One region of the Planococcus beijingensis genome, then DNA from elsewhere that is predicted to be linked to it. Evidence: predicted binding sites of a transcription regulator. Region 1 holds the regulator's gene; each other region holds the start of a gene.

What was found. The regulator LexA, encoded in region 1, represses DNA repair genes until DNA is damaged. The targets are predictions, from matches to a motif close to CGAACATATGTTCG.
Region 2: IRE19_RS16820 (YolD-like family protein) is a predicted target of LexA. The motif match lies at 4,547-4,560, and genes of this name have one in related genera.
Region 3: IRE19_RS17330 (carbohydrate kinase) is a predicted target of LexA. The motif match lies at 3,118-3,131, and genes of this name have one in related genera.

What each region holds. Positions count from the first base shown of each region.
Region 1 is NZ_JADHDZ010000001.1:956,813-966,989, reverse strand. It holds gene IRE19_RS04545 (acetyl-CoA C-acetyltransferase) at 1-570, opposite strand, end outside; gene IRE19_RS04540 (hydroxymethylglutaryl-CoA lyase) at 652-1,551, shown strand; gene IRE19_RS04535 (alpha/beta hydrolase) at 1,564-2,544, shown strand; gene IRE19_RS04530 (hypothetical protein) at 2,572-2,853, opposite strand; gene IRE19_RS04525 (YneF family protein) at 2,986-3,228, opposite strand; gene tkt (transketolase) at 3,708-5,711, opposite strand; gene IRE19_RS04515 (DUF896 domain-containing protein) at 5,799-6,032, opposite strand; gene IRE19_RS04510 (YneB family resolvase-like protein) at 6,091-6,744, opposite strand; gene yneA (cell division suppressor protein YneA) at 6,741-7,058, opposite strand; gene lexA (transcriptional repressor LexA) at 7,224-7,844, shown strand; gene IRE19_RS04495 (class I SAM-dependent DNA methyltransferase) at 7,908-8,642, opposite strand; gene IRE19_RS04490 (hypothetical protein) at 8,740-8,934, opposite strand; gene IRE19_RS04485 (hypothetical protein) at 8,996-9,427, opposite strand; gene IRE19_RS04480 (hypothetical protein) at 9,575-9,763, opposite strand; gene IRE19_RS04475 (hypothetical protein) at 10,057-10,177, opposite strand, start outside.
Region 2 is NZ_JADHDZ010000009.1:34,612-44,788, forward strand. It holds partial or broken gene IRE19_RS16800 (IS3 family transposase) at 1-714, opposite strand, end outside; gene IRE19_RS16805 (Dps family protein) at 865-1,368, opposite strand; gene IRE19_RS16810 (heavy metal translocating P-type ATPase) at 1,484-3,379, opposite strand; gene IRE19_RS16815 (heavy-metal-associated domain-containing protein) at 3,634-3,843, shown strand; gene IRE19_RS16820 (YolD-like family protein) at 4,160-4,522, opposite strand; gene IRE19_RS16825 (hypothetical protein) at 4,834-5,163, opposite strand; gene IRE19_RS16830 (hypothetical protein) at 5,429-6,151, opposite strand; gene IRE19_RS16835 (ArdC-like ssDNA-binding domain-containing protein) at 6,160-7,587, opposite strand; gene IRE19_RS16840 (DUF3991 domain-containing protein) at 7,596-8,543, opposite strand; gene IRE19_RS16845 (hypothetical protein) at 8,577-8,858, opposite strand; gene IRE19_RS16850 (hypothetical protein) at 8,877-9,332, opposite strand; gene mobP2 (MobP2 family relaxase) at 9,415-10,177, opposite strand, start outside.
Region 3 is NZ_JADHDZ010000010.1:29,360-38,635, reverse strand. It holds gene mreBH (rod-share determining protein MreBH) at 350-1,357, opposite strand; gene IRE19_RS17340 (hypothetical protein) at 1,541-1,681, opposite strand; gene IRE19_RS17335 (aminopeptidase) at 1,767-2,999, opposite strand; gene IRE19_RS17330 (carbohydrate kinase) at 3,147-4,241, shown strand; gene IRE19_RS17325 (pseudouridine-5'-phosphate glycosidase) at 4,238-5,149, shown strand; gene IRE19_RS17320 (FAD-dependent oxidoreductase) at 5,261-6,568, shown strand; gene IRE19_RS17315 (class I SAM-dependent methyltransferase) at 6,565-7,551, shown strand; gene IRE19_RS17310 (DUF1128 domain-containing protein) at 8,127-8,348, opposite strand; gene IRE19_RS17305 (alanine/glycine:cation symporter family protein) at 8,407-9,276, opposite strand, start outside.

The DNA of each region.
Region 1 (10,177 bases):
TGCAGCGGTGGCACGTGCTTGTGAGCGGGCAGCGAATTGATCTTGTTCTTCACGTGTGATGTCGTAACGATCACATAAATTCTCTGCAGTGACTCCCATATGGTAATCATTGAATGCACAGGTCAAGCCGTCAACGAGCATGCTGTCGACTACTTTCTGATCCCCCATGCGGAATCCACTGCGGGCATTTTCCATGAGATACGGTGCACGGCTCATGTTTTCCATTCCACCTGCAACGACAATGTCTGCATCCCCAGCATAAATCGCCTGGTAAGCGAGCTGAATAGATTTCAATCCAGATCCACAGACTTTGTTGATGGTCATAGCGGGCACAGTTTCCGGCAGCCCCGCATGGATGGATGCCTGGCGTGCTGGATTTTGGCCTAACCCGGCCTGAAGAACATTCCCCATAATGACTTCAGAAACTTGCTCCGGCTGAATCCCGGCGCGTCCGATCGCCTCTTTGATGACGATCGCTCCTAATTGTGTAGCCGGCACGTCTTTTAATGACCCTTGAAATGAACCTACCGCTGTACGGACAGCGCTTACAATAACGATTTCCTGTGACATGTACTTTTCCCCCTTGAGTGATTGTCTGTTAGTTGCTCTTTTATCCCTTCCCTATATACAATGGAAAGCAGGGGGGATATTATGTTCAGTTTACCAAAAAATGCAACAATTATCGAGGTCGGACCAAGGGATGGTCTCCAAAATGAAGGAAAACTTGTTACTACTGAAAATAAACTTCAATTTATAGCTGCTTTGCAGGACGCCGGAGTTCAGGAAATGGAGTTGACATCCTTTGTGTCTCCTAAATGGGTGCCGCAAATGGGTGATGCCCGGGATATCGTCACACAGACGAAAAAAACCGGGCGCCAATTCGTGTTGACACCAAATGAACGCGGCATCAATGCAGCTCTCGAAGCTGGAGCTCAATCACTCGCCGTCTTTGTTGGCGTTTCCAATACCTTCAATAAAAAAAATATCAATAAAACTACCGCTGAAAGCATGGAAACTTTAAAACCGTTGATTCTTAACTTGAAAGCACAAGGCACTTTTGTCCGCGCCTGTATATCGACTGCCTTTTACTGCCCATTTGAAGGAGCGGTATCACCGGAAGCAACACTGGATTTATGCCGCCAGTTCGTGGAATGGGGAGTCGACGAACTGAGCGTCGCCGATACCATCGGCATGGCGAATCCGAAGGAAAGCTATGAACTGTTTACTAAACTAATCGAAGCGTTTCCAGATGTCTTGATGACAGCCCATTTCCATGACACCCGCAGAATGGCCCTTGCCAACATACTGGCTTCGTTGCAGGCTGGCGTCACTCGGTTTGATGCTTCTGCAGGCGGCCTCGGAGGCTGTCCATTCGCACCAGGCGCAACCGGAAATGTCGCCACAGAGGATGTCGTCAATATGCTCCACCGGATGGGCATCAATACAGGAATTGATGAGAATCTTTTATATCAAGCCATCGAAAAAATCGAGCCCCACGTAACCAATCCAGTTGCCACAGGCATGTATACCTTATATAAAAACCAACCTTAAGGAGCTTATGCCATGAAAAAAAGATTGCTTTGGACTTCCGCCATTATATCAAGCGTCCTTACAGCAACAGCTACAGTTGCGGGATTTATCGCCAGCAACCGGCTGATGTATGTAAAGAAAAAAGATGAAAAGCTGATTCTAGAAAGGGAAACGAGCGCTAAACGCTATGATGAAGTCTGGTATGCCAATGTCCCTAAAAGCGAGCAATGGATCGAATCCGAGAATGGCTACCCGATAAAAGCTATTTTTCTCGAACCTCACGATACTAATCGCTATGTCATCATTTGCCATGGCGTGACCGAAACGAAAGTCAATTCTTTTAAGTACGCACGGATGTTTGAGCGTTTAGGGTTTAATTCGGTGGTTTATGACCATCGGCGCCATGGAGATTCCGGAGGAAAAACAACCAGTTTCGGACATTTTGAAAAAATCGATTTGAAAGCTGTCGTAGCTGCATTAAAACTGCATGTTGGTGATGAGCTTTTTTATGGCATCCACGGTGAATCCATGGGGGCTGCTACAACTTTGCTTTACGCCGGTATGGAAGACACCGCAGATTTCTATATCTCTGATTGCGCTTATTCCGACATTTATGAACAGATTCTGCATGTCATGAAAACCACGACACCCCTGCGCACAACTTTGGCTCTGCGACTCGCCAGTTTGTTCATGAAAATGCGTGATGGCTATTCCATTTCTACTGTTTCTCCGAGGGAAACAGTAGCCAATATAAAAAAACCTGTGCTCTTCATACACAGTATTCATGATGATTTTGTCCTGGCGAAAATGAGCGAGGAACTTTATGCATTAAAAGAAGGACCAAAACAATTGAAAATGTTTGAAGAAGGCGCACATGCGCAATCTTTCAACAGCAACCCTGATCAATACGAAGAGGCAGTTGCAAATTTCCTGATGAAGTATGATTTACTGACGCCTAAACAACAGGACCTACACACTATCTCAGCAAATTCGGCCGTGTCTATCGTAAAATGACAAAAGCACTCCGCGGAGTGCTTTTTATTATGGTTTCTTCTTTTTGTTGAGGACCAACTTCATGCCTGCCTGCCCTTCAGCGCCAATGAACAATTCCGTAATCGGTCCACTTTTTACAATACCGGTAACGTGGAGTTCGATTGTATCTAAGCTATAATCTGTCATATCTTTCACCAAATCATCGATCTTATCCAATGAGACGGGAAAAGCCTTTTTCAATTGATTGCTTTCAAGATGAAACTTCCCTGCTTCCTTGGCATCTTCTTCAATGACCGGTAAATAAAACAGCAGTTCTTCATTTTCCGCCATCCTGAATTCCTCCTTTGATTTCTGCATACAAGCCGCCATCAAAAATTGGCATCTTACTGGCTCAATACCCGAAATCCGAAATTCTAATAGCAGATTCGAACAAAATAAAAAAAGCACTCCGAAGAGTACTTTTTATTTTTTAGCAGTTTTGCTAGGTTTGGTTGACGCTTTATTCATTTGAGTCATCATTTGATTGATTTTTTTCTGAGACGGTTTTTGTCCCATTTGCATCATCATGATTCGCAGCATTTCTTCATTGATTGGTGGGTTATCTTGCAAATATTTCATCATATATCGACGTGCGATAAAGAATCCAAGTGCAACACCTGCGAGTAAAGCCACGATAACGATTACGATCCAGATCCATGTATCCATTCTTGTTACCTCCTTCGTGTTGCGTAAATAAGTAGTGCACCACAATGGATTATACTATAAAAAAGGAATTGTGACCATAAGGAGGAAAATAATAAAGTGAAACTTCAATCAGTAGGGGTCTTCACCCCCTTACTGATCGAAAAGCGGGAGATCTTACTGCCCGTTAAAGCGGGATAAAGTGAAACTTCAAACAGTAGGGGTCTCCCCCCCTTACTGATTGTTAGTTGAACCAATCGGACTTTTACGGTCAGTGGATCTCCTGCTTGTCAAAGCAGGAGACCATACTGCCCGTTAAAGCGGGATAAAGTGAAACTTCAATCAGTAGGGGTCTCTCCCCCTTACAGATCGAAAAGCGGGAGATCTTATTGCCCGTTAAAGCGGGATAAACGAAACATCACCTTTTTTACTGCTCATCAAATAGAAAAGGGGCTGCCCACTAAAAGTCATTTTTCATGACCTTTTGGGACAGCCCTTCCATATTAGTTTTCGTTGATTAAGTTTTTCACTTTGTTTGCAACATTGTCAGCTGTGAAGCCGAACTCTTCCATGATGCGATCTCCCGGTGCACTTGCACCGAAACGGTCGATTGCAAGAATATCGCCTTCGTCGCCTGTATAGCGATCCCAACCGAATGAAGTACCGACTTCAATAGCCAGGCGTTTCTTGACAGTTCTTGGAATGACGGATTGCTTGTATTCTTTATCCTGTTTTTCAAAACGATCCCATGATGGCATTGAAACGACAGAAACTGCAATTCCTTCTTCAGCCAATTGCTTTTGTGCAGCTACAGCCAAGCTAACTTCCGATCCAGTCGCAAGCAATAGCGCTTGTGGATTTTCAGCAGGGGACACAACGTATGCACCCTTCTCCACGCCAGCTTCTGCAAGTTCTGCGCTATTTTCCAAAATTGGCAAGTCCTGACGAGAAAGAACCAATAAAGTCGGTGTAGTTTTCGCCGTCAACGCCAAACGCCATGCCGCTTTTGTTTCGTTAGCATCAGCGGGACGAACAACGCTCAAGTTCGGCATTGCACGAAGAGAAGCCAAATGTTCAACCGGTTCATGTGTTGGGCCATCTTCGCCTACAGCTACGCTATCATGTGTGAAGACATAAGTGACAGGAAGCCCCATTAATGCAGCCAGACGGATTGCTGGACGGACATAATCACTGAAGACGAAGAACGTTCCGCCGAAGACATGAAGTCCGCCATGAAGAGCCATACCGTTTAAGGCTGCACCCATTGCAAATTCACGCACACCAAACCAGATATTGCGTCCTTCAGGATGTTCAGCGTCAAAATCGCCAGCGCCTTTGATGTTCGTTTTGTTGGATCCAGCAAGGTCAGCACTGCCTCCGAAGAAGGAAGGAACTGTTTTAGCGATTGCATTGATCATATCTCCTGAAGAAGAACGAGTTGCTTGTTTCTTACCGAATTCATATGTCGGGAACTCTGCATCAAAGTTCTCTGGAAGATCACCACGGATCGCCATCTGCAATTGTTCCGCCAATTCCGGATGTGCTGATTCGTATTGTGAATACAATTCGTTCCATTGTGACTCAGCTTTTGCCCCAAGCTCTTCAGTTGCCTGTTGGAAAGTTTCATATACTTCCTCCGGCACATGGAAATCTTGCTCGAAAGTCCACTCGTAGTATTCTTTAACCAATTTCATTTCATCTTCACCAAGCGGCGCGCCGTGTGCATCTGCTTTACCTGATTTGTTCGGAGCTCCGTAACCGATAACGGTTTTGACTTCGATTAATGTCGGTTTGTCTGAAGATTCTTTGGCTTGTGCGATTTTTTCTGATAAGTCGTCCAATACATTGCCATCGTCTACGCGCAAATAGTTCCAGCCGTATGATTCAAAACGTTTTTGAACATTTTCAGAGAAACTCTTGCCAAGTGGACCGTCCAACGAAATGTCGTTGCTATCATATAGAACAACCAATTTGTTTAATTTCAAGTGGCCCGCAAGAGAAATAGCTTCTCCGGCAACGCCTTCCATCAAATCTCCATCACCGCATAAAGCGAAAGTGTTGTGATCGACGATATTCATTCCTTCTTTATTGTAAGTAGCCGCTAAATGACGCTCAGCCATTGCCATACCGACGGCCATACCAATTCCCTGTCCTAGTGGACCGGTCGTTGCTTCAACGCCTGTAGTGTGGCCATATTCGGGATGTCCAGGTGTTTTTGAATCCCATTGACGGAAGTTTTTGATTTCATCCATTTCTAAACCATAGCCGCTTAAATGAAGCAAACTGTATAGAAGCATGGAACCATGTCCAGCGGATAACACAAAACGGTCACGGTTAAACCAATCCGGATTTTTTGGATTGTGGTTCATATGCTTAGTCCACAAAGTATATGCCATTGGAGCTGCGCCCATTGGCAATCCTGGATGACCAGAATTTGCTTTTTCGATTGCATCGATGGAAAGTGTACGAATTGTTGTCACTGCAAGTTGATCTGCGTGGGTTGACATAGTAACATCCTCTCTCAAACAAAAATATAATCCCTTTCTAGTTTAGTCAACAATAGAAAAGAATACAATGAAAAAGAGAATAAGTATTTAATTCAAATACTTATTCTCTCGAATATTTTTGACCTTTTCTGGCGTTACGTCGTTCCCATTCGGGTCAATTACTTTTACATTTTCAATTGTTCCACGCATCGTTTTACGGAACGTTTGCAAATATTCCTGGCGCAAAGAAGATTGTTCTTTTGCTTCTTCTTTGGATAATCCAGTCGTTTTCGATTTACGTGATAGTTCATTAATTCTAGTTAATTTGTCTGGTGATAACATAGACATCCACCTTTCTTCTTTTCATATGGTACAAAAAAAGTAAGGTTTCTGCAATGTTTTAGTCTTTCATCAGCTTTTCGTATTCCTTATATCGCCGATGAACCGTCGCCTTGCTCGCTTGGTAGCCGAATCCTTGCAAGGTTACAGCAATTTCACTGAAAGTCAGCCCATTAGTTTTCAGGCTGACAATTTGATCGATAGGCAGATCCAAGCGTTCACGCCCATCAGGATTGCCTTTGCCTTTTAGATTTTTTTCCGGTTTATAGCCATTTTCCACAGCGCGTTTCATGCCCCGCTTGATTTTGGCATTATGTATTTTGCGCTGATATTCTTCAACGATTGCCAGAATTTCAAGCACCATGTCATCCATATCATTAAGGGCTATTGGCCCCATATCCGATAAGGTATAAACTTCCACGCCATATTTCTTCATGACATGCAAAAGAGCAATACGTGCGTGCCCTCTGCCCAAACGCGTTTCATCCTGAATAAAAACGGCATCGATTTTGTCTCCCTTAATGCAATTAAGCATTTCAAGCAGACCGTCACGATCCATTTCGTATCCACTGTGCTGATCGGTGTATACACCATCCACTTTATAAGATTGTTCAAACGCGAATTTCATCAGTTCTTCTTCCTGTCTCTCAAGGGAGGATTCCTGCGTATCTTTGGTCGTGCTGACACGGCAATAAATTAATGCATTTTTCTTCATTCAGCATCACCTGCAAATTTAATGGTCTCATCAGGAGCAAATTTCAATTGGTCGCTTGGAATCTTAAGGGATTGTCCTGCAATGATTTTTGGAGTAGAAAGGTTGTTTTCTTTCATAATCTCCTCTATCCATTCATGATGGGGAGTCGCGCCACTGAAAGATTCAGCTAAAGTCCAAAGCGTATCGCCTTCTTCTATTTCAACTTGGCTCATTGATGTACTGTTTGTATTATGGGACAGTATGGCGTAAAAAGTAAATACCACAATTAATGAGAAAAATGCGATAAGATAAGAATTTTGTCGAATGAATGTCATTTGAACCGCCTCCTAATAATTTGTGTTCGGAATGTATGTTCTCATATTAATGCGAACAGGTGTTTTTGTCAAGAATAAAATTCGAACCTATGTTTGCATTTCAATGCCCGAGTTGGTATACTATTGGTAGAAATCAAGTAGAATTACTCAAATGAGGTGAAACTGTTGAAAAAAGTATCCAAACGCCAGGAAGACATTCTGTCATTTATAAAAGAGGAAGTTCGGCTGAAAGGCTATCCGCCATCCGTACGCGAAATCGGTGAGGCAGTCGGTCTTGCATCCAGTTCGACTGTACATGGACATTTAGCGCGTCTTGAAAGCAAAGGCTTGATCAGACGGGATCCCACTAAGCCGAGAGCCATTGAAGTAATAAGCACTGATGAAGCGTTAATCGATAAAAGTCCGGTACTGCATGTTCCTTTGATCGGTAAAGTAACTGCCGGTGTTCCTATTACAGCAATTGAGAACGTGGAAGAGTATTTCCCGCTTCCGCAAAGTTATGGCACTGAAGATGATCACATCTTCATGCTGGAGATCATGGGTGAAAGTATGATCGAAGCCGGAATTTTGAACGGAGATTATGTAGTGGTTAAGCAGCAGCAGACCGCGGATAATGGGGACATTGTTGTCGCAATGACGACTGAGGATGAAGCAACAGTCAAACGCTTCTTCCGAGAAGAAAATTATTTCCGTCTTCAGCCTGAAAATTCATCAATGGATCCGATCATTGTAGACCAAGTATCAATTCTTGGTAAAGTTGTAGGCGTTTACCGCCAAATCCATTAAAAAAAACCGGGGAAATCCCCGGTTTTTTTTAATGGATATTTATATTATGTAAACAATTTCGATTTAGCGTTTATGACAGCTGAAAGCTAAAATTACAGGAATTCTCATTCTCCTACTATACTCTTCATCAGAACTGAAATATTGACGTTCGGGCTTCCCTTCCCGAACATTCGTTACGCTAAATCCCGCGTTTGTCAAAGAAGTAAAATAGCTTTCAATGGTCCGGTGATGCTTGACGACAATTTTATCGATCCACGGTTCGTGCCGTTCCCCTTCTTTAAAGTAATCGTCCACCAGCCAGTTGCTTCTTTTTTCTCCTGACATTTTACTTGAAAAAGATGAGGTCGTCAGTGGATGCTGCACACTAAACACAAATTTCCCCTCAGCTTTTAAGGATTCATATACATTTCGGAATAGTTCGTCCACTTCCAGTAAATAATGGATGGCTAATCGAGAGGAGACAATGTCATAGGTATTTTCAGGAAAGACAAATGACTCCATAATTGCCAATGTCAGATCGGCATTGACACCCTCCAAATTTGCAGCCGCTAAGCCGATCATTTCTTCAGACCCTTCTACACCATGATAATAATGCGCTCCTGCTTCCAACAGTTCTTTTCCGAATAAGGCATCTCCACATCCTAAATCGAGTATTTCCTGGTTTTGAAAGTTGCCAAGCAACCCATAGATTATTGGTTTTTCAATGCTGTTATTAGGGCTCTCCGCCCGATTTCTTCTTTGCAGAAAGTTCTTCAAAAAATCTTTTTCCTCGTAAGCACTCGATCCTCTGAATTCCATTCATTTGCCTCCCAATCGAATTGTCATGCAAAAAATCTTTTAAAAAAAGGAGTTGCGCAAGCAACACCTTAAGTGCAGCTTGCCGAGAAAAAATCTTCTACAGTTCGCTGACGATAATATATTTAACTAAATTGATAGTAATGCGATAAATATTGCCTGTTTGTTCATCTGAAATTTCATAAGTGCCATTGGAAGGAATCTTGCTTAATGCCGATTCTTTATCTACAGCCTGGACATTGTGTACGATGGTATTGCCTTGATCAAAATAAAACTCTACGCGAAACGGTTTCATGCAATAGCCTCCTTTAAACTTTTACTTTATCTTCGTGACTCAGTTTAGCATATATCCTTCATTATTGCTGTTTGTATAATTCCTTGTATACGATCACTTTCAGGGCAAGCAGCTCTTCTTCATTCAAATCCTCTTCAAGCTTCTGAATCACTTCGTCTGCTGACATCGTGCCATCTTCAATTCCCGATTTCATTTTAGCCAGATCCGCAATGCCGACCTTTTTGATGACCGTACCCGCCGCATCTCCAGTTGTTTCAAATGGCAAAGGCATACTCTCTTCCTCTGCAATTTTGGCTTCTTCTACATATTCAAGCATTTGTGGATCACTTTCAACATATTCCACCACTTTTTCCATTTGCCCGTTGTTCCGAAGCTCTTCTGTCGCCTCGGCGACCAGCCGGTCGGTCGACAAATCGGGTCCGATAACATATGTGCCAATGCCTGCAAACGAAAAGAAGATTAAAAAAACAATGATAGACATTAAAAAGCGCATAGCCGATTCCCCCTCCGTTTTTAGACTATTATAACAGTAGACACAAAAAAGTGTATAAAGTTACCAAAAAAGAATAACCTCGCAGTTCGTTCTTTGCAGAACGGACGACAAGGTTATTTCTTTTACTCAAGCATGTTCATCAATTAATCATCGTTTCTGCTGCTCAGCAATCCACCAGTCAATGTGTTCTAAATTAAAGATCACAGTGTCTTGGAATGCTTTGCGGTGCGGAATCTTTCTTTTCGACATTAAATCTGTAATCTGCTCTGCAGCCAATGGATAATTCACTGATTCCAAATATTCTACAAGATTCGAAAGTCCTTGGATTTTCCTCAAATTAATCGCCTCCCACAGAATCTTTCTTCTTTCAAGAGAAAGAAAAATTCAGTATGAGTTATTAACTTTTCAGGCTGCAACTAATTATAACCTTAATTGACCGGCTGTAAACTATAAAAAGGTATTCTTCGCATACTCTGCATATTTTCATCATAAATTTCACAAAGCCTGTTTAGTTAGAATCAGGATATTTTCAAGCAACAGCAAGACAAAGAGATATCCGCTTGCATCTGGAATCTTTCTTGGCCAGCACATAAAAAAACAGCATCTCCGAGGAGAAACTGTTTTCATGTTTATTTTTTCTGCAGAGTCAGAACAGCATAACCTTTATCGGCTTTGAAGCTCCAATCGACAAAAATTTCATTTATCGGTCTCTTCAGTATCTTTTCCAATGTTGATTGTTTAAATAATTTA
Region 2 (10,177 bases), on a different contig from region 1:
CATTTCCCTGATTGGCGTGGATGATCACGTCTTCCGAATTCCCATGCATCTCCGGCGCCTCCTTAAAGGTATCAATGACCAGCGGCGTCTGTTGGTGGTCCGCGACAATTTCATTATTGAACAGGTCCATGATCGTCGACAGGTACATCGTCGAACTTCCATTCTGGATATACGTAATATCCGTCACCCATTTCTGGTTCGGCGCAGATGCCGTGAAATTGCGTTGCAGAAGATTCGGCGCTATGATGACAAATTCACCTTGTGATTTCCATTTCAGTTTCGGTTCGATCCGGCATTGTAAATGATGCTTTTGCATGATGGCTTGAACCGTATTGGGATGCCGGTCCAGCTTGAAATCTTCGTTTAATAACTTCTTGGTTTTCCGATGGCCAAAACGATACTTCTTTTTCAGCTCCTTTTTCATTTCCATATACTTTTTAAGATGTTATTCTCCATTTTCAAATGTACATTTTGACGATCTTTCTTCTCGTCTTCACTCGCAAATTCCGGCCCATGTCCAAACGAATATTGCTTGCCGATCGGTTGGTCGAACCGGTGTATTTCATTTTCACGATACCATTTCATCCAGGTCTTGATCTGTGATTTGTTTTTAATCCCGTGTTTCTTCATAATCTCTTCATTTGTCATCTGACCGTTTAGTTTGTCTTTTACAATGGCCCATTTCGTCTCCCTTGAATATACGTTTCTGCCCATGCAAAAACACCTCCGATTTCAGTACTTGTGGTAAATGTACCATTGCGGAGGTGTTTTATATTGCCCCATTTAATTATGTTAATCTACCCTATTGTATGATGGTTTAATGGTTTAGAAAGACTATATTTCTGCAACGCGTTTTATTTCCTCCTATTCTTCGTCTTCTTCCCCTTCTAAAGCATTATTTCCCAGATAAGCCTGCAGCATCCAGATGTTTTTATCGAGACTGGCTTTGTATCCGGTCAGCATATCCACCGTCACATCGTCTTTCTCTTTCACCGCAAGATGGATGGATTTGACTGTGACATCCCGAATGACCCGGTAATCATTCACTAATATGCCAAGCATATCTACGGAAGTAAGCGGCTCGGTATAAGGTTCTTCACTGATAAAGGCGTGCTCCAAATACTCGCCCAGCGTTGAATAGGGTTTCTTGCCAATGGCAATCAAGCGTTCTCCGAAAGCATCATAGTATTTGTTGGCTTCTTCATAAAGCTCATTGAATTTCTCATGCAACGGGAAGAATTCCGGTCCTTTCAGGTACCAATGGAATTGGTGAAGTTTCACGAATAAGACGTTTTGATTCGCGATTAAATGATTGACCATAAAGGCTGCAGTTGCATGATGGTGTTCGTGGTTAGTATGTTCAGTCATGATAAGATTCCTCCTAATGTTTTTGGGTTTAACACTGAATTTTTTACTGAATAGCTGTAGAAAAGAAAGGGAGAAAGTAGCAGGTTTCTCCCCTCTGTTGATTTTTATCTATAGTTTACGCATGAGCTGGTTTTAATTCTTGTCTCCGCTGCATTTCTTTCCGGTTAAAGCCCATCAGCCGCATTGCGTTCAGGATGACAATCAGGACGCTCGCTTCATGGATGAACATACCGGATGCCAGGTGAACGGAGCCCATCAGGACACCGACGAGCAGAACAGCGACAATGCCGACTGCGAAGAACGTGTTTTGCTTCATGTTGCGGATGGTCGCTTTGGACAGAGAGTAAGCGTGTGAGAATTGCATCAGCTTATCGGCCATCAAGACGACATCCGCGGTTTCCATCGAAATATCCGTGCCGCCTTCGCCCATCGCGAGTCCGATATCTGCTGTGGCGATCGCCGGTGCATCGTTGACGCCGTCTCCTGCCATTGCCACGACATGGCCCTGCTGTTTCAGTTGTTTCACGAACGCCACTTTGTCTTCCGGCAGCAGTTCGGCATGGAATTCATCTAGCCCCAGTTTAGTGGCTACTAGCTCCGCAGTGTGCTGGTTGTCTCCTGTCAGCATGACGATTTTTTTGACGCCATTTTTTCTCATCTGAGCAAGTGCAGGCGCTGCGTCTTCACGGATCTGGTCGGCAATCGAGAAGATGCCAGCGACTTCTCCGTCCACCGCCGCGAAGATCGCTGTGTTTCCGGCTTTCTCGCGATTTACCGCATACGCTTCCACTTCCGCCGGGATGGCGATATTTTCTGCGTTCATGAGCTTGCGGTTCCCGATGGCCAAAATTCGACCTTCCACTGTAGCCGTCAGACCGTTGCCTTTGATCACATCGACGGCTTCCGGTTCCTGGTCGAGTGCCATGTCACGACTCTTCGCTTCTTTGACGATTGTTTGGCCAAGATGATGTTCAGACACCGTTTCCGCCTGCGCTACCAATCGAAGCAAATCCTGTTCTTCGTACGAATTGAAGACCTCGATATCCGTCACTTCTGGTTTCCCTTTAGTCAATGTACCGGTTTTATCGAAGACCAGTGTATCGACTTTTGAGAAGCGGTCCATCACTTCGCCGCCTTTGACCAGTACGCCATTTTTCGCGCCATTGCCGATGCCCGCAACACTGGATACCGGTGCACCGATGATCAATGCCCCGGGACAAGCGATGACGAGGAACGTAATAGCAAGATGAAGATCTCTCGTAAGGGCATAAACCAGTACCGAAAGTACGACAACTGCAGGTGTATAGATATTCGCGAATTTATTCAGGAATTTTTCTGTTTTTGATTTTGATTCCTGCGCTTCTTCCACCAGTTCAATGATTTTCGCGAATGTTGTATCATCTCCAACCTTTTCAGCAATTATTTCAAGATAGCCAGTGTCCATGATAGTACTGCTGAAGACGCTGTCTCCCAATTTTTTAGAAGCGGGAACGGATTCACCTGTGATAGCCGCTTCGTTCAATGAAGCCTGTCCTGCGACAATTTTGCCGTCCACCGGCACTTTCCCGCCGGTCCGGATGATAACGCGGTCCCCTTCGACCACTTCTTCCACCGGCACAGTCACACTGACACCGTCACGGATGATGGTCGCTTCCTGCGGGGCCATATCCACTAAGCTTTTCAATGAAGATCGTGTTTTTTCCAGTGTGCGGGCTTCCAGATAATCCCCGAACAGGAACAGAAATGTGACGACTGCCGATTCCACGTATTCCCCGATAAAAAGGGCACCGATGACAGCGATTGTTACCAGCATCTCAATACTGAACGCTTTCATCATTAACGCCTGGAACGCTTTCATCGCAATCGGAATCCCGGCAATGACCGTTGCGACGATCAATGTGAACTGCCGCAGGTCATGATAGCCCATAAAGTTCAGGACCAGCGCCAGGACCAGTAAGAAACCGGCTAAAAAGGTGATGCTTTTTTTGTGTTTATGAATGAATCCAATCATTTTTGTTCAACTCCTCTTTCTTTCGGCTGTTATTTTCTCTACACCCTTATCTTAAGTGGTTTCAAAACAGAATAACTTGACCTTCATCAAGGATTGAAGTTTTTTACATTTTCTTTTTCTGTTTGTTTTCTTTCCTTTCCTCCATTTCTATAACTACCGTAAGACTTATTCCGTTCAAAAGATTGATGGGTGTCAAGGAATTACATAGATAGACGTATTATACTTAAGATAGAAAAAACAAAGGAGAGATTAACATGACCACAGTTAAATTCCAATTAGAACCACTCACTTGCCCTTCCTGCATCAAAAAAATTGAAGGAAAATTAGGAAAAATGGATGGCGTTGAAGAAGTGAAAGTGCTTTTCAACTCCAGTAAAGTAAAAGCAGTCTATGACGAGGACAAAGTTGCTCCTGAAGAACTGAAAACAGTCATTGAGAAACTGGGTTATCCAGTAGTCGCATAACAACGGCTGTTGAAGACATCTTCAGATTTCATGGAAATATAAAAAATAAGAACTTCCTTTGTTGAAGGAAGCTCTTATTTTTGTATTTGGCAAACATATTAAAAATTTATTTGCTGAATATTACATATTTATTAGACCTTAAGGCAATTCGCTGTTAAAAACCGTTCGTAAAAGTACACTTTTACGAACTGAAAGGGCCCAAGTCCATTGAATTATCTTGTTCTTCATCTACTCTGAGTGCAGCATTTCTTCATTTCTGCCTATTTGGAACAAAACTGAACTTGGCTCCTTTCGCTCCACACGAATAAGCGCCGTTTCAATCAAGCAACCAGACGCTCACCAACTCATCCATCGGCAATCGGTGTATACCAGAAGGATCTTGGTAGATGATGGAACGGCTACGCCCATCCAACTCTTGGATAATACCGAGATGGTAATGAAACTTTTTTTCTTTCCACGATTTCAATTTCACCTGGCATTTTCGTTGAGTGGCCAATACAAGCTCTTCCTGTAATAGCTGAAGGTCAGTTTCATTTAATTCCGGTTCTGCATCGTGTTGGTCCTCTTCGTACCAAGCACGTATCATTTCAACGTGTTCTGTCAACATCATTCCTTGCCACTTGATCACTCCCCGATCTTTGATTGTGCCTTGTACTTTCAAGTGTTTGTTCACTTTCATGTTGACCACCTCCTAAGTATAATAAGAACATATGTTCTTATTATACCGCTAAAGTCCATTGAATAATCCATTGAAGAAAATAAAAAAGCCCCTCATCCGAAGAAAGATGAGGGGCTCAACTGATTAAGTTCTTTCATTTTTCGATTAAAATTGATTCTATCGTTTTTGTGTATCAGTCTCTTCTAGTTTAAACGGTCTCTTCTTTTTATAAATTAGGCATTTAACTACCGAAGAAAAAGCCGGTCCACTGACTTTCTTTTTTAAAAAACTCGTTTGACATTCGAGTGTTCCTATCAGCTCCTAGCAGAGCATCAATAGCTATATTTCCCTTTTTTCGCTGGTTTTTTTCGGATATGTTTCGTCTTTTGTAAGTAATTGGTTCGGAGCAGCTTGTGCAACGGATCTTGTGGTTTGCTTTGAATGGTGTAGGACACAAAAGCGGCATCAATCAGCGGTAGATTTCGCGCTTCTCGCTCTTCGTTTAGTTGCAAAGCAACTTTTTGAATACTACCCGTATAGGCATACAATTTAATGATTTCCTTCTTTAGCGTGTTTGCATGATACACTTCGGCAAGTGACACATAGTCCTGTAAATATTCAATCTCCTCTTTCGCGCGGCTGATGGTTGGTAGATGCTTCATGTCGTTCCCCATTCTCCCAAAATCGGTTTTTTCTTAGTATAGCGGAAGCCTTTCAAAAGAAGTAGTTGAGAACTGAATTTTCTTGCTATTTATCGATGAAATAAGGAAAGAATAATGAGCTATCACCTCTTTTTTAATTTCTTTCTATTGATTTCCAATCGTTTCGATTCGTAAGGTATTTTTCGTTGACGGCTGCCCCAACTGACTTTTTTTCAATCATGCTAAATTCATCGATGGACAAACTTCTCTTGGCAGACTCATCAGCTCATCTGGAACGCTCGATTTCTTCTTTGCCTGGCGCCTTGGCCTTGTGCTGCATTTCTTTCGCTATCTCCGGTGAATTAACATCAACCTCGGCGCCCAAGGTTTTAGCAGCCCCTTTTATTAAAGCGAGTTCCTCGGCATCAAACTGATTTTCCTTTAGGAGGTTTTGAATCGGCTCCTTTAGCGTGTCTCCAAGGTTATAGCGGGTGTCATCTCCTCTAACGAGTTTCCCGAAATCAAGAACGTCTTCTTTCGTCAACGTGTTTTGTTCCTTCATGATGATCAAATCCCCAATTTCTTCTTTAACAATTAAGTCATGCAGATCCATTTTCAAGTCCGTCGTCGGAATATCATATTCATATTTAGCGGTAGGATTGAACGTGTAAGTTCTAATATCTGGACGGATTTCATCGTCCTTTTCGATTGTAATAAAATCGCCCAATGAATTCAGTTTAGCGGAATGATAATAGGCATCCTCAATATCCATTCCTTCATCCGTCATGCGAATCAATTCCTCTGGTGAAGCGCTATAAATATCAACATCAACCAATTCGTGGTTTGATGCGAGTCCATATGCCCACATTGTCAGTTCGTGTTCTTTTCCGGTTACACTGTTGGTCATCACGAATTTCCCGACATCGTCAACATCTTTCCTCCCGTCAATCATCTCTCCAGAAGTAATTTTAAGTGAATGGCTTCGTTCGATTGCTTTTTCTTGTGTCATGTTTTTCCTCACCTTTCGATTTCGAATGTTGTTTTGGGAAGCTTCTTGCTCTTGTCTGCTGCAGGAGTCTCTTCTTTGTGGATCGCCGTCCTCAAGCGGGCGGCGAATGACTGGATGTAGGCATCATCTTGCTTCAACAATTCGTCGTGGTAGCCGGTTTCCAATATGGCGAATGTCTCCTTGTCCACTAGCTGTTCCTTCTCCAATTGATGGAGCGGGTGAATGTACTCGCCTTTTTCGTATTGGGAACTGATGACGAGCGTAAGGCCGGTGTCTTGGGGAATGGCTACCGTATAGGCTGTGCGCTCTTGGTCGTATTGATCAAAGTCGAGGTTATTCACTTCTCCGAATGGCTTAAACTGGCTGCTGACGCCGTGGATGAACATCGCCGGTTCGTCGTTGGCCAATTCGTTTCCGGCAGAAGCTTCATGCGCTTTTAACGCCTGGTCCGTAAGGTTGTGCGACAGGTCATCCGCTTTGCTTTGCTGCATCTCCATTTCTTTTACCTGGTCAAAATGCGAATCGATTTCATCAATAAACTCGCTGGCCGTGCTTTGGACTTCCTTCAGCAGCCGCTCCTTCTCCTTTAATTCAGCCCCCTGTGTCCAGTTGGCCAAATAGGAAAGCGTGAAGTCTTCTGTATCGATGCCGTACCGATTGGCGACCACATAGGAAACCATTTCCGCCTGGAATTCCTTTTCATTCGTCGTCAGCTCCTTGGATCGTTCCGGCGTGTGCATCTTGGCGTGTGCCAGTTCATGGATCAGGACCGAAACGTTTTCAAATTCCGTATTCCGCGGATTCAACGCAATGATTTTTTCACTCGGAGCCGCAGCTCCTTTGGCCGTCCCGAGTTCGAATGGCGCCTCGTCGACAATGGTGAAATCCAATTTACCGGCGACTTTGTTCAACGCGGCCATCATTTCCCTGCTGCTTTCCAACGTGCCATCCCGGTGGTACTTCCCGAAGATTTCGGAGACGGACAGATTCAATTCACGCGCATTCGTCTGCGTGTATTCAAACACATGGCCAATCTTGAAGAACGTTTTCTTGGTTGTATCCAGCTGTTTTTTATCAATCAATTCACGGTCCTGTTTACTGGCGGAAGAGACCGGCACGTCAATGCCGTTCTTCTTATAAAACTGGACCGGCGTCGGAACAAGTATCTTGATGCCCTTCTCGCCCTTCTGGACAGCCGCTCCTTTGCTTTTCCAAAAATGAAAGGAGCCCACTGCCTCGGCTCCCATGAATTGCTTATCGATCAATGCCATATTGCGCTGTGAGTAGTTGTGGAAGTTGGCCATGAACGCCAGGTGCTCCCGCATCGCCTTTTCAGAAACAAAGTACGATTCAATCTGCTGATCCATGCCGGTTGTCAGCTCTTCGATTTCCTTCATCTTCTCTTCCGGAGTTTTCTTTTTCCCTTTAAACGCCATTCAATCCCTCACCTTTCCATTTCCATTGCTTTCTTCGGCTCCTTTTGTTTTACCGGAGTCTTCGCTTCCACCAAATCAATGTTCCAGTCTTTGTTCTTCGGCTTGTCGATTTCAAAGCTTGTTAGGTAATTGGACCAGCGCTCCACGAATTGTTCGCCGGCTGCATCGTTGTCGACTGCAAAGATGACCTGCTCCACTGCCGTTCCGCGCTCCTTGCAGTCCTTAATCAAGTCCCGAATGCCGGCGGTTGCGGATTGGTCTTTGAGCCCGGACATGGACAGCAGACGGATGTTTTCGGGCCGTTTCAACTCGAAATAACTGAGTGCGTCAATCGGGCTTTCGAACAGCGCAATTTTGTTCGGCGTGCCGATGTCCAGCCGGAATCCGCCGTCTTCTTTGCTGTTTGCCAGGATCTGTTTGAAAGAGCCGCGCTTGTTTGCCATCTTCACGGTGCCTTGCCGATCTCCTCCGACGATCTTGCCGGCAGAATCTTTCCATTTAAAAATTCCGTTCTTTAATTTGTCCTCGGCCAGCAAATCGTTCCGAATCAAAGCAGCGACGATTTTCGGTTCCAGTTTCCGTTCCTCGGTTAGATACCTCGAAATGTTTTCCTGTTTCGGAACTTCTTGATGGAGCGGGTATGCGAATTCTTTTGATGTGTGCCGCTCTGATTCTCTAGAAAAAGTCTTGGAAGAGTTTTGCGCGTTTACATCTCGGACTGCATCCTGAAATGTCATATCGTGATACTCACGGGCAAAGCTGATGGCCCCATAGCCGCCTTTGCTTCGGCTGTTCCAGTACCAATGCCCGCTGTCTTTAATAACCAGGGAATCGTGTTCCGGATGTCGGTAGTAATGTCCCTGCCGCTCCAAGGTCTCACCTTTCGCGTGCAAATAATCCAGTACATGAACGTCATTGGCTTTTTGAACTTCTTCTTTGTCCACTCGATCACCCACCCCAATCACTCCTTTTGATTACTAGAAAAAAGATCACTCTTCTTCAAATTCTTCAGCCGCTCCCAGCAGTTCGGCTAACTCCATTTCTGGAAACTCTTCACGCACAGCTGATTCATCCATGTTCAAAATCAGTTCGTTTGTATCGGAATCGACCGGCACCAGAAAGACATTTTCCGTCACCATTTGGAACAGTACTTCGCGGTCCGTTTCCTTCAATTCAATTTCAATGTCTTCACCGTTTACCGAAACCAATACACTTTCTTCTCCGACTTCTTTGATTAAACCTAATGTGTAGTTGTGGCTAAATACGGCCATTGTCATCCGCTCCCTTTTCTATTGATTGTCTTTCCGCTGTTTCTGTTCAGTGATCCGTGACTCAATCAACTCATCGACCTGCTTCAAGAACGGAGGCGCGTTCATGTCCGTCGTCATGATATGTTCGATGTTCTGGAGCTGCAGAAGCCCCTGGACCAGCTCGATGAGTTTCTGTGTGTTGCGATCGGTGTTGTTGGTGCCTAAACGAATCTTGTTTACTTCTTTTGCAACGCCTGCTTCAATCATTTCTTGAACAGAGTTCGTTACGTTATGCGAGATGGCTTGCGACATTAAATGCATATTCGCTTTTTCAGAAGTAAGTTGTTTGTGTTCCTTAATAATCAGCTCCAATGCCAGTGAAGCACTTTCCAGCGGCAAGTTTTGGGTGGCTGCGTAATCTTTAAGGTATTGATCAGAGTCCATATCAATCCGATAACGGAACTGTTTCTTATTGTGTGTGTAGGGTGCTACCACACTTCCACCTTCTTTCTATTTTTCAGCGAGTACCAGATTGGTACCACCTTCGAGTTGTCGTCAGTTTGCTGACAACTGAAAATCACCTTTCGTACTCCTGTTCCTTCTGCAGTTCTTCATAAGCTTTTTGGTTTTTGCTTGTTTCCAACTCATCTTTGGCATAACGATTGACCAAATAGACGGCCTTGTTGAGATCGCGCTGAACAATAAACTTGCTCGGCTTCTTGCCGTTTTTTCTAGAAAACTCTTTCTGTTTCCTGTCGTATTCGCTTACTTCTTTGAGGATGGTGTTGCCCATGCGCGTATACAAATCCGTCATCTTCATTTCGCGGTACCGCTCTGAATGGGCCGAGTTGCCATACATCCGTTTATGAATCTCCACTTCCTTCTCCAGCTGCTTGTGGAAGTCTTTGAATTCTTCTTTGAAGTTCTTTTCGATGTAGAGCGTGGTGAGCTTGTCTATCTCCGGCCGGACTGTTTGGATGGCGTTCATGTTGTAGCGCCACAACCGTTTGTCTTCCGGCAACTGCTTGTGGATCTTCTTGAACTGCCGGACCAAGTCGCGGTTCATGACCTGGTTCTTCAGACTGTTGAGTGGATCGTCCCGCTTGGAGGCAATGACTCGCTCCCGGATGAACAGGTTGAGTTTTTCGTTGTGCTTGGAGCGATCGGTGATCTTGTTGGCCACTTTCGATTTCATGGAATCAATGGAAGCCTGTTTCCGTTTGCCGCGCTCCTTAAAATCTTTTGTCTGCACGATGGCGACATGGACATGAATGTTATCCGTGTTGTAATGGATGGCGCCGGTCCAGATGGCCGAATCGATCATGCCCTCCTTCTTCAGC
Region 3 (9,276 bases), on a different contig from region 1:
GGTTCTAGGGACATAAGCCAATCCGGCTGTGCGGCAAAGGACGCCGCTTCGCCAGCTCGTCTTATGCCCTTCAAACTTGCACGGGCGCTTTCGGTTTTCTTAGTGTCCAGCTCCAGCAGCCAGCCCCTCGAGTCGCTTCAGCCTTACCAGCAATGGCATAGATCCGCCATTACCGGTAAAGCTTCCAGCGCTTGTCGGGGCAAAACGGCTGCTTTCGCTTTTCTAGGTGTCCAGCTCCAGCGCCCAGGTTCTAGGGACATAAGCCAATCCGGCTGTGCGGCAAAGGACGCCGCTTCGCCAGCTCGTCTTATGCCCTTCAAACCTGCACGGGCGCTTCCGCTTTTCTATATTAACGCGACATTTTCTCTAACTGTTTGATCATGTTCAGCGACAGTCCTGTTCCGATGGCGACTGATTCCAATGGTTGTGGTGCGATATGGACTGGGACTGAGATTTCTTTTGACAGCCATTCCTGCATGCCTTTCAGTAAAGCGCCACCGCCTGAAATGACGACGCCTTGGTCGACCATATCACCCGACAGTTCAGCTGGACAATTCTCCAGTGTTGCGCGGATGCATTCCAAAATGGCGGATAAAGATTCTTTCAGCGCTTCTTGTGTTTCAAGAGAGCTGAGTGTAATGGTTTTCGGCAAGCCGGTCATGATGTCACGGCCGCGGATTTCCATGTTCTCTGTTTCATGGGGAACAGGAGCATAGCCGATTTCCATTTTTATATTTTCAGCAGTGCGTTCACCGATCAATACGTTGTACTGTTTGCGGACATACTGGATAATATCTTCATCCATGCGGTCGCCCGCAACTTTAACGGTGTTGGACGAAACCACCCCGCCAAATGAAATGATTCCCACTTCTGTAGTACCGCCGCCAATATCTACAATAACGCTCGCTACCGGTTCGCTGATTGGAAGTTCCGCGCCTATTGCAGCAGCTACAGTTTCTTCAATTAAGTGAACGGTTTTGGCGCCGCTCTGTTTCACTGCGTCGTGGATAGCACGGCGCTCAACTTTAGTGGCACCGGAAGGGGTACAGACCATCACATTGGGTTTGCGATAAGCACTTCCAAGTTGTTTGGCCGCTCTTTGCATGACCGCTTTCAGCAGATCAAGAGTGGCATCAGAGTCGGCGATGACGCCGTCTTTCAATGGGCGGATCACCAGGATGGAATCAGGTGCTTTGCCAAGCATAGCTTTCGCTTCAGTGCCGATCGCCAGCACCGCACGAGTCCTTGCATCCAAGGCGACAACAGAAGGTTCATTGACGATAATGCCTTTTGTTTTTGTGTAAACGAGTATATTTGCAGTTCCTAAATCGATACCAATATCTATTGCAGAAAACATACGTGAATTCCTCCTATGAATAAAGACGCTAACTAGTTCGGATTTTACCATTACGAGCTGTGGAGTGGAAGAGCAGAAGGGACCTAAAGAGCATGGAAATTAGATAGAACACGTACATTTGATAGTGCTTTTAGTGTGAGGAACATAAAAACCGACTTCAGAGAAGAAGCCGGTTTTTATCGCTCAGTATTTTTTTTCAGGCGTTGGATCTACGTGCTCTGCATCGTGCGTGTGAAGCTCTTTTCCAAGGAAATGGAGAAGTGTAAAGAAAAACATGAAAATTACGGCCATGAAGCCGAGTACGACAGTAATGTCATAAAACATAATGATAACTCCTCTCTAAACTGTAATTATCAATATTAAGTATACATGATTCTGGTCTAAAAAATAAGTGTCGAATTATCGAGACTTAGAAAGCCCAGTTGCCACCGCGGAAAATCGGTTCGCGGCTGCCATCTTCCAGGATACCATCAATGTCCATTTCAGACGAGCCTACCATGAAATCGACATGGGTAATACTTTGGTTTAGGCCGTTTTTCAATAGTTCTTCCTGAGACATGGTTTTGCCGCCTTCGATACAGAAAGCATAAGCGCTGCCGATAGCAAAATGGTTGGAGGCATTTTCGTCGAACAACGTGTTGTAGAATAAAATATTTGAATCGGAAATTGGCGATTGATGTGGAACTAATGCAACTTCACCAAGGAAATGAGAACCTTCATCAGTAGCAACCAATTGCTTCAGGACATCTTCGCCATGTGCAGCTGTTACATCAACGATTTTTCCATTTTCGAATGTTACTTTAAAGTCATCAATAATATTGCCGCCATAGCTTAGGGGCTTTGTACTGGAAACATAGCCATTTACGCCTGTTTTATGCGGTACAGTAAAGACTTCTTCGGTTGGCATATTCGCCATGAAAGAATCGCCTTTTTCGTTGATTGAGCCGGCTCCACACCATAAATGTCCTTCTGGAAGAGCAACTTCCAAGTCGGTTTTTGGTGACGTATAGTGAAGTTTTGCGTATTTTTTGCCGTTCAGATAATCGACTTTGGTGTGCAGCAAGCGGTCATGTTCTGTCCAAGCCTCAATCGGTTGATCAAGATCAGCACGTACAGCTTTGAAAATAGCATCCCAAAGTTTGTCGATTTGTTGGTCAGCCGGTACTTCTGGAAACACTTTAGCTGCCCATTTTTCAGAAGGGGCTGCGATAACGGTCCAGCTGATTTTATCAGATTGAACATATTGGCGGTATTTGCTTAATGCCTGTCCAGTTGCTTTTTGTGAAGCAGCAATGCGCTTTGAGTCAATGCCAGTCAATAGGTCAGGGCTTTGAGACACCACGCTGATGAAAGCAGCGCCTTGCTCTGCCAATTGCTCGCGTTCCTGTACTTTCCATGCTGGGAAATCAGAGAACGAATCTTCCGGCGCTAATTCAAAGCGCAGGCGAGAGATCGTATCGTCGTTCCAGTCTACAAAAACTTGTTTCGCTCCGATTTCATAGGCCTTTTGGGTAATTAAACGGACCAAGGGTGCTGCATCAATGGAAGCGGCGATATACAGCGGCTGTCCGGGTTGAATATTTACTCCTACTTTTACCGCCAGTTCAGCATAGCGGGATAATTTTTCATTAAAAGATGTCAAATAAATCTCTCCTCTCATCTCTTTCTATAGTAGCAATTTTCTGTAACTGCCTGCAATGATTTATAACGATATGCGAAATATATTTTACTTGCATTTTGTGTTATAAAAGTTTATGATTTAAACAAATGTTTGAGTGGGGGTGTGATTATGAATCAGAAAGAAGTGGAAGTGCTGGAATTGATCCGGCGCAACCCGTATCTATCTCAACAGGAAATGGCAGAACGCCTAAACATGTCCAGGCCATCACTGGCCAATTTCATTTCCAATCTCATGCGTCAAGGGAAAATCTTAGGCCGTGCTTACGTACTGCCCGAAGAACAGACGGTCATTTGCATCGGCGGGGCAAATGTCGATAGAAAATTCCTGATGGAACGTCCCGCGCAGATGGGAACATCCAATCCGGCTTCCGTTTCCGGCAGCGTCGGTGGAGTAGCCAGAAACGTCGCCGAAAATTTGGGGCGCCTCGGCCATTCAGTCAAGCTATTGTCGATTGTGGGCAATGATCCGGAATGGAACTTAATCGAAACCGCTTCCAGCCAATTCATGTCGACTGAAATGACAAAAGCAGTCGACGGATTGTCAACTGGAACCTATACAGCGATTTTGGAACCGGACGGCGAAATGCTGCTGGCGATGGCGGATATGAAAATCTATGACTCTCTGACGCCAAGCTATATTGCTAAAAATGACAGTGTTTTATTATCATCTGCCTTTCTGGTGATCGATTTGAATTGTCCAGTGGAAACGGTGGAATATGTTCGCCAGTTAGCCTTCATCAATAACATTCCACTGGCAGTCATTCCGGTTTCAGCTCCAAAAATGGACAGGCTCGGAACAGATTTGGCCGGCATCAGCTGGCTGATTCTTAACCGCGATGAAGCAAGCAGGCATTTGCAGATGTCCATCATTTCCATGGAGGATTGGCATCAGGCTGTTGAACAGCTGCTGAATCAAGGTGCGGAAGCAGTTGTCATCACCGGTGGAAAAGAAGGAGCCGTAGCTGGAAATGCAGACGGCATCACACATTACCAGGCGATGCAAGTCGACCAGGTCATTGATGTGACCGGTGCAGGAGATGCATTTTCCAGCGCCATTGTCCACAGTGTAATGAATGGGAAGGAATTTGAATCCGTCATCCATTCAGGGATGGTGAATGCGGCAAAAACGCTCGAAAGCAATGCGACTGTAAGACGAGAATTGACAGCAGTACAACTACAAAAAGAACTGGAGGAATTACAATGACATCAATGATTTCTTATTCAACTGAAGTACAGCAAGCAATGGAGGACAAAAAGCCGATCGTGGCACTCGAATCGACGATCATTTCACACGGTATGCCTTATCCCCAGAACGTGGAAACGGCACGCGTGGTAGAACAGATTATCCGTGATAATGGTGCAGTTCCTGCAACAATCGCCATTATGGACGGCAAAATCAAAATCGGTTTGTCTGATGAAGAACTGGAAGTGCTTGGCAATAGCCCAGGCGTTTCAAAAGTATCAAGAAGAGATATCGGCCAATTGATCGCCACGAAAAAAATCGGTGCTACAACTGTCGCTGCAACGATGATTTGTGCAGAACTTGCAGGCATCCGTGTTTTCGCAACAGGCGGCATAGGTGGGGTGCACAGAGGCGCTGAGACGACCATGGACATCTCAGCTGACTTGGAAGAACTTTCGAACACAGGAGTGGCTGTTGTTTGTGCAGGCGCAAAATCCATTTTGGATATCGGCTTGACGTTGGAATACCTGGAAACAAAAGGGGTTCCAGTCATCGGCTATCAAACGGACGATATGCCAGCATTCTACACACGCTCAAGCGGCTTTGATCTGACATTCCGCAGTGATGATGCTGCTGAACTGGCTGAAGTGCTGAAAGCAAAATGGGATCTGGGCATTACAGGCGGAGCGGTGATCGCCAACCCAATTCCAGCTGAACATGCATTGGAAGACTCATTCATCAATGGCATCATCACTCAAGCCATGACGGAAGCGAATGAAAATGGCATTTCCGGAAAAGAAGTCACGCCTTTCCTATTAGGGAAAGTCAAAGAATTGACGGAAGGCAAGAGTTTGGTCGCGAATATCGAACTGGTCAAGCATAATGCAAAAGTCGGAGCAGAGCTTGCTGTCGCTTACAATAAACTTTAAGAATAAATTGTGAAAAGAAGTCCATTCGTGGACTTCTTTTTTTATTGGGACGGTTTATTGGGTTTTCACAATCCTAAAGGTAGGGTAAGGAGAATCAAGGGGATGAAGCAGATGAAAACTGATGTATTCATCGGCGGGGGTGGAATCGGTGGATTGACACTTGCACTGAAGCTGGTGCAGCGTGGAATCGATGTGGTTCTCGCCGAACGGATGGCTGTAAAAGCACCTACCTATAAAGGGGAACTGCTGCAGCCGAAAAGTATGCAGATATTCGACGGCCTTGGAATATATAAGAAAATATGTGATCGCTCTAATGAAATTAAAGTTTTGGACATGCTGGAACTTTCAAGTTCTCTGCAAGTAAAGGACCAAGCGTTTATGGATTATAGCGTGTTGCCCGGCAAGTACAGTGCGGCTTATATGATGCACCATGAGGAATTGAAGTCTGTTATTTTAAAAGCTGCCTGTGAATATGAAAACTTTCATTATCTCAAAGGAACGGCCTGCAAAGGATACGGAGAAAATACCGCGTTGCTTCAAAAAGGAACCGAAAAGTTTGAAGTGGAGGCGGAATTTTTCTTTGGTGCTGAAGGGCGTTCGTCAGTCACTAGGAAAGCCATGGAAATTGAAGTGAAACAGACCACCTACAATCATCATTTTCTGACAGTAACGTTTCCGCGTGCTGAAAATTTTACAGACGGTCAAATCATTTCTACATACAACCGTTTTCTGGGGCTTTTCCCGCTGCCTGATAACCAGGTGCGAAGTGTTTACTTGATACCGCCAGGCGATTATAAAGAACTCAAGGAAAAGCCAATCAGCCATTTCCATAAATTGTACACGGATTTAGCGCCTGCGGTAGATGGTTATGTCCAGCAATTGACGGATTGGAAGAAAATCCAGTTGATGATTCCGGTAATGTATCATGCGGATTCATATGTGAAAGGCAATAAAGCTATCATCGGTGACGCTAGCCATGCTGTCCATCCAATGGCCGGAGAAGGCATGAATATGGCTATACAAGATGCGGATATACTAGGCGAATTAACCGCAGATATGTTCAAAGAAGAAAAAAAAGACGAAAGCAATTTAAAGTGGTACGAAACCGTCCGCTATAAGCGTGCAGACCATGTGATCCAACTCAGCCACTTGGCAGCTTTGGCCTATTCTTTTCCATTTAAACCGGTCAGCTACATCCGCCAACGGACTTTCGAGCGCATGGAAGAAGACCCAATTCTTCATTTTAAGCAAATGTTGAATGTTTCGGGCCTTGGGATGTGGAAAGAAAACGTTCGAGATCGTTTCATACAAGGAGGCATCATGCCCGTCCGCATGAAAGATTTAACAAAAGACACGAAAGAATTAAAGTATTATACACCAGAAGAAGATTACCCATGGAAAGCGGAGGGACTCAGATGATCGATGTCATGAAGATGTTTAAAGCAAGAATGTACATGAAACGAAATGAACCTTTTTTATATAGTTGGCATGCATACGTCGGATATGAGCTGGATTTGTTTAAAGCCTTCGATCGCCCTATGTCCCAATATGATGTAGCCGATGCGCTGCAATTGGACGAAGATTTATTGAACCAGTGGGTGAATGTTGGCGTCTCGATCGGCCATCTCAAAGAAGCCGGCAGAAATCGATATAAAACCTGGAATGCATGGAAGCTGCCGAAACCGAAAGGCAATAATTCCTCGGGTGTTCTGCTGAAGGAAATGATGGAGTTGCATATCCCGACCTTGCTGAATTACCCAGAGATGATGCGCAAGCAGGAACGCCTTCATTTTGATGAAGAAAAACATGCTCCGACTGTAGCTGAAACAAGCAGGTTGCTGGAAGTATTGGCTCTGCCGAAAATGTCCAGACGCCTGAAAGGCCAAAATATCGACTCGGTGCTGGATATTGGCTGTGGAGAAGGCGGATACATCAAAAAGCTTGCAGAACGTTTTCCCGACACCCACTTCACTGGAATTGAAATCAGTCCGTCTGTAACGGAAGTAGCGAAAGCCTTGACGAAAGAAAATAATAACATTTCTATTGAAAATGCCGATCTATGGGATTACAAACCAACAGAGCAGCAAGGCATGGTTATGATGAACAATGTCATCCACTATATCGATCTCGGAAAGCGCCAGGACCTTTTTACTGAACTGGCCAGCTGGATCAAAGACCAAGGTATTCTGTCAGTTGTGACACCTATCGCTGGAGACAGCGACAGCCCACCATTTGCCAATGTTTTCAATAGTTTTTTCTCATCTTTCGACAACCTCTACCGATTGCCGACGCGCGAAGAAATGGCAGAATGGGGAGAACAGGCAGGACTCGAATTGCTTAGCATCCAAACCGTCATAAAAGAAGGCGGCTGGTACATTGTGCAGTATGAAAAGAAAAGCTGAGGCGACCGTTATGCTCCGACAGACATAAGATGAACTTCCGAAGCGGCGTTTTTTTGCCGCACAGGAAGGGCAGCTTATGATCCGAGGAGCAGGTCGCCGAAGCTGGACAATAAAAAAAGCTGAGGAAGCCGTAAAGGTTCGACAGGCATAAGACAGACCGGCGAAGCGACGTGTTTATGTCGCACAGCCGGGTTGGCTTATGTCCCGAGAACCTGGCTTCCGAAGCAGGACAAAAAGAAAAGCTGAGGCGACCGTTATGCTCCGACAGACATAAGATGAACTTCCGAAGCGGCGTTTTTTGCCGCATAGGAAGGGCAGTTTATGATCCGAGGAGCAGGTCGCCGAAGCTGGACAAAGAGAAAAGCTAAGGCGTCTGTCCAGTCTCTACAAGCGCTGGAGGACTTGAAGGTAATGGCGTTCTTTGCCATTAGCAGCAAGTCCGAAGCGACTCGAGAGACTAGACGCCCAAGTTGGACAAGAAAAAATGAAATGATCGTATTGCTCCTATAAGCGATTACAGCAACATAAAAAAAGGCCCTGAAGGATTTTTTCCTTCAAGGCCTTTTTGTGCTTGCTTATTTGCGTAAAGAACCAAGTTCGGTTGCGATTGCCTGCATTTCACTCGTGCTGAACTTTTCGCGGTTCGCGACCATTTCGTAAAGTTCATGCAAATCTTCGTATTGGGAAGCGTTGAAGTGTTCGGCTTTCATTGCATCCACATTGACCATACGCAATTTTGATTTTATTTCTTCAATCATAAAGCTGACGTTTTCTGGTGACGGTTTTGATAAGTCCATGATAAGCTCCTGCCTTTCGGGTGGTTATGCTTAATCATTTCATTATTCAAAAGCAATGTCAATTGCCAGTTTGTCCAGCGGCTTTTTCTTCCTTGATTTTAGCAATGATGCGCTTGGTTTCATAGACGATAACGCCTGATAGACCAAGAAGTCCGATCAAGTTAGGGAAGGCCATTAAGCCGTTCATCACATCAGAGAAAGTCCAAACGACATCAAGTGAAACGGTTGCGCCGACGAAAACCATCAAAACGAAAGCGATGCGGTAAACGATCAGCAATGCCGGGTTCTTGAATAAATACTGGAAACATTTCTCTCCATAGTAAGACCAGCCGATGATGGTAGAAGAAGCAAAGAAAATCAATCCGATGGCTACTACAATTGGGCCAGCTCCTCCAAGGAACTGTTCAAAAGCTGCAGTTGTAAGAGCCGCACCTTCAAGAGATTTATCTGTATAAAGGCCAGACATGACAATTGTGACACCGGTAATCGAACAGATGATGATGGTGTCAAAAAGTACTTGTGTCATGGAAACCAATGCCTGGCGTCCTGGAAGATCCGTGATTGCAGCAGCAGCAGCAATCGGCGCCGACCCAAGTCCCGCTTCGTTGGAGAATACGCCTCGTGCTACACCATATCGGATAGCCGCACCAATGGCACCGCCAACAGCAGCTTCACCGGTAAATGCCGCACTGAAGATCGTAGCAAAAGCACCTGGAATCAGTTCCATGTTTAAAATCATAATAATTATTCCTGCGATTATGTAGAATAACGCCATAAAAGGAACGAAGAACGAAGTGACGCGGCCGATGCTCTTAATTCCACCTAGCAGAACCAAAGCGGTGAAAATTGTTAAAATGATTCCGGTAATCCATGTTGGAACACTGAATGTATCGCGGACAACTGAAGCAACTGAGTTCGATTGTGTCCC